Regions from separate parts of the Streptomyces sp. NPDC040545 genome, predicted to be linked through region 2. Evidence: riboswitches for the same ligand, from Rfam matches in the RefSeq annotation. Region 2 holds a riboswitch; the other holds the start of a gene.
What was found. Region 2 has a riboswitch for guanidine ahead of ACZ573_RS10210 (Ohr family peroxiredoxin). Riboswitches for the same ligand answer to the same signal wherever they lie in the genome.
Positions count from the first base shown of each region.

Region 1: another riboswitch for guanidine. It lies ahead of ACZ573_RS37345 (DMT family transporter); the one in region 2 lies ahead of ACZ573_RS10210 (Ohr family peroxiredoxin).

Region 1 covers NZ_JBVIWA010000037.1:5,606-7,796, forward strand. The annotation lists gene ACZ573_RS37340 (transglycosylase domain-containing protein) at 1-681, shown strand, start outside; gene ACZ573_RS37345 (DMT family transporter) at 701-1,021, opposite strand; guanidine-III (ykkC-III) riboswitch at 1,053-1,122, opposite strand; gene ACZ573_RS37350 (GroES family chaperonin) at 1,164-1,505, opposite strand; gene ACZ573_RS37355 (DUF3618 domain-containing protein) at 1,549-1,869, opposite strand; gene bcp (thioredoxin-dependent thiol peroxidase) at 1,974-2,191, shown strand, end outside.
Region 2 covers NZ_JBVIWA010000003.1:476,952-479,142, forward strand. The annotation lists gene ACZ573_RS10200 (vWA domain-containing protein) at 1-688, shown strand, start outside; gene ACZ573_RS10205 (hypothetical protein) at 980-1,174, shown strand; guanidine-III (ykkC-III) riboswitch at 1,249-1,311, shown strand; gene ACZ573_RS10210 (Ohr family peroxiredoxin) at 1,387-1,857, shown strand; gene ACZ573_RS10215 (hypothetical protein) at 1,844-2,191, shown strand, end outside.

The sequences.
Region 1 (2,191 bases), on a different contig from region 2:
AGCGTCGTGGACAACGGCACCGGCACGGCCGCCCTCGCCGCCGGCCACCCCGCCGCGGGCAAGACCGGCACCGGCGAACTCGACCGCTCGGCCTGGTTCGCGGCCTACACCCCGGACCTGGTCACCGTGATCTCGATGATGGGCCAGGACCCCGACACCGGAACCCTCGAATCGCTCTACGGCGCCCTCGGCGAGGCCCACATCGGCGGCGGCGGCTACCCCGCCCGCATCTGGGCCGCCTACACCAAGACCGCCCTGGAAGGCACCGACCCCGTCGACTTCGACCTGGAACTCCAGCCCGGCGCAGCCCAGCCCCCGCCGCCGCCCAGCCCGGAATCCAACCCGCCGCAGGAAACCCCCGGCGAACCCTCGCCCAGCGCCCCCGAACGCCCCACCCGGCCCTCCCCGTCGAACTCGACCGGCGGCCGCAACCAGGGCGGACAGAACAACGGAGGCCAGAACCAGGGCGGCCAGGACAACGGCGGCCCGGCGAACGGAGGCCAGGACAACGGAGGCCAGGACAACGGCGGCACCACCCAGGGAGGCGACCAGGGCGGCACCACCCAGGGCACACAAGGCCGCACCCAAGGCGGCACCCAGGGCAGCGCACAGGGCAGCGCACAGGGCAGCGACGGAGGACCGGCGGAAGGCCTGCGCCCGCCGTCGGCATTCCTGGAGTAGCCGGGTCAGAGACCTCGGGTCAGTGACCGGAGGTCGCCTTCAGCCCCACCACGGCGACCAGCAGCAGACAGATGAAGAAGATCCGGGCGGCGGTGACGGGCTCACCCAGCACCGCCATACCGAGCACGGCCGCGCCGGCCGCGCCGATGCCCACCCACACCCCGTACGCCGTACCGATGGGCAGGGTCTTCGCGGCGTACGACAGCAGCACCATGCTCGCGACGATCCCGGCACCCGTGAACACACTGGGCCACAGCCGGGTGAAACCTTCGGTGAACTTCATGCCGATCGACCAGCCGACTTCGAGCAGACCGGCGACGAGAAGAAGAACCCATGCCATGACGGCACCTCCGAGACATCGAGCGATACGGGGTGCGTCGTCTTGTCGTACCCGGTACGGCGCGTCTCGTCGGGTTCTCCTCCACCGTAGCAAAAGGCAGCAAAAAGGGCCGGTGACCTGCGCCACCAGCCCCTTCTGCGACCTACAGGTACAGCCCGGTGGAGTCCTCCGCCCCCTCCAGCCGCTCCGCGGCCACGGCGTGCAGGTCCCGCTCGCGCATCAGCACGTACGTCGCACCCCGCACCTCGACCTCGGCGCGGTCCTCGGGGTCGTACAGCACCCGGTCACCGGGCTCGACCGTACGCACGTTCTGCCCGACCGCGACCACCTCGGCCCAGGCCAGCCGCTTGCCCACCGCGGCCGTCGCGGGAATCAGGATGCCGCCGCCCGAGCGGCGCTCGCCCTCCGGCAGATCGGACTTCACGAGCACGCGGTCGTGCAGCATGCGAATGGGCAGCTTGTCGTGGGTGGTGTTCTCGCTCACGCCCCGAACCTACCTGCCCGCGCCCGTCCCGTACCGCTCAGGGTCATCCGCGCTTGCGGCGCGCCGACACCACGAGCAGCCCGACCAAGCTCACCGCGACCAGCGCCGCGGGAACGATCCGGTCGACGCGCGGAGCCCCGTCGTCGTAGCGCAGACCGTCGCGCAGGTCCGTCACGATCCGGTTCACCGTGGCGAAGGCCCGCCCGGCGGTCTGGTCGACGGTCGAGGCGACCCGTGCCTTCGCGTCCCCGATGATCGTCTTCGGGTGCATGCGCACGCCGATCTCGTCGAGCGTCTCGGCGAGCTGCTCACGGCGGCGGACGATGTCCGCCTCGATCTGTGCGGGGGTCCTGGCTTCCGGCACCGCGCTGCCTCCGTCGTCGTGGTCGTGTGGGGCGTAGTCCGCCATGAACAGTCTGTCAGCTTAGTCTCATGGCATACCGATCCCCTCCCGAGGAGAGTGTCACGATGAGCGAGCGGCTCCAGCCGGGCGACACCGCCCCCGCCTTCACCCTGCCCGATGCGGACGGCAACGAGGTCTCGCTCGCCGGCCACAAGGGCCGCAAGGTGATCGTCTATTTCTACCCGTCCGCGCTGACCCCGGGCTGCACGAAGCAGGCCTGCGACTTCACGGACAACCTGTCCTTCCTGACGGGACACGGCTACGACGTCATCGGCGTGTCCCC
Region 2 (2,191 bases):
GGACGGCGGCCCCGCCCGGGTCGGCCCGGTGGAGGCCGAGGCGCTGCGCCGGCAGACCGCCGAGGCCGTACGGGCCCACCGGCGCACCCGGGGCCGGGTCCCCGAGGGCTGGGCCCGGTGGGCCGAGGAACTTCTGGAGCCCTCCGTCGACTGGCGCCAGGCCCTGGCGGGAGCGGTCCGCGAGGCCGCCGCCTGGGCGGCCGGCGCGGTGGACTACACGTACCGCCGCCCCTCGCGCCGGACACCCGCGCTCGGCGGCCGGGTGGTGCTGCCCAGTCTGCGCAGGCCGCTGCCGCGGGTGGCCGTCGTCATCGACACCTCGGGATCGATGGGTCCGGACGACCTCGCGGCCGCCCTCGCCGAAGTCACCGGCGTCCTGCGGGAGGTGGGCGTCGGCGGGAACCGGGTCGCCGTCCTCGCGTGCGACGCCGACGTGCATGCCGTGACCCGGGTGCGCAGTGCCGGAGAGGTGACCCTGGCCGGTGGCGGGGGCACGGACATGCGGGTCGGCATCGGTGCGGCCCTGGCCCTGCCCGACCGGCCGAACGTCGTGGTCGTGCTGACCGACGGGTACACGCCGTGGCCGGACGAGACACCGTCGTGCCGGCTGATCGCCGCACTGATCGGCAACACCCCGCCCGCGCCCCCGTCCTGGGTGGAGACGGTACGCGTCGACCCGGCCACGTGATCCCGGCCGGGATACGGCGACGAACGACACCCGCCGCCCTGCCGTCCCTGGCGGGACGAGGCACCAAGTGCGGTGCTGCTGGCACCCGCGGCAGAACTCCCGGTTCCCTGTGGGTGGCGGACGGCCGTCGCCCGCGCCGCGCCAATGCCCGGACGCACGGCTGATGTTGCCGGACCGGCAGCGCAAACGCGCCCTTCGACGACACGTCTTGTCACCCTCTGTGTTTAACAGTCCGCGAATCGGTAACAAGTTGTAGTGACAGGCAGTCAATACTCGACGAAAGGCAGGACCATGAACCTCGTCAACGTGCTCATCCTCGTCGCGGTCCTCGCACTTGTCGGCCTGCTGATCGCGGCCCCCAGCGCCACCGTGCGGCGCAACCCGTTCCCGGGCCGCCGACGGCGAGCCGACCACCACCGCCGCTCGGGCGCTCCGAGGTCGACCCGGGTACCCGGTCAGCGGGGCATCCAGCACCACGCGCCCTGACCCCGGGTCGGTGGTGGGTGAGGTACTTCACCGCGGGGGGTGGCCCCGGATCGCGGAGCGCGTTGCTAGATTGTCCGGCGGCCGGTCCACGGCCCCGGACGAGATGCGCCGTACCCGGTTACGCACGACGACGCGCGAGGTGCCGCACGAGCGGCGCCCTCCGCTGTCCGCACCCGGGCAGCGTACTCGTCGAGCAAGATGGGCCGTACGTCATGACCGTGCCACTCACCCACAGCCTGTACCGGACGACCGCGCACGCCGCGGGGGGACGTACCGGATCCGTCCGCACGGACGACGGACGCCTGGACGTCCGCCTCGCCCCGCCGCGCAAGAGGGTGCCCGGCACCACCAACCCCGAGCAGCTGTTCGCGGCCGGTTTCGCCGCCTGCTTCACCTCCGCGCTCGCGGAGGTCGCCGCCGAGTTCGGGGCGGACGCCTCCACGGCGCGCGTGGCCTGCGAGGTCCAGCTCGGCACCACGGACACGCCCGCGGGCTACGGCCTCGCGGTGGCGCTCACCGTCAGCCTGCCCGGGTGGCGGGCGGCGGACCTCCAGCCCCTGCTGCACCGGGCGGACGCGGTCTGCCCGTACTCGCAGGCCGTACGCGGCAACGTACCGCTGACGCTCCTGGCCGTGGACGGGCCCGCCGAGCCGGCCGGGGCTGCCGCCGATGACCGCGCCTGAGACCGGCCCGGGCGGCCCCGTCCCGGACGGCCCGGGCGTCCCGGTGCCCGAGCACGGTGCCTGGCTGCGGCGCGGCATCAGCCGTGACGGCGGACCTCTCGTCGAGGACCGCGAAGTGGTGTGGCTGCAGGCCGGGCCGTACTACGCCGACAGCCGGGGCTTCGCCGGTACGACGTCCTTCGACGGCTCCCAGGTGCACTTCCACCACCTCACGGGCGAGCCCGGCGAAGACGCCGGCACCTTGCGGTGGGACGGTGCGAACCTCGTCGAGCGGGGCACCAACCCGGACGGCAGCACCTTCCTGGAGATCTGGACCCCGCTGCCCGCCGCCGAC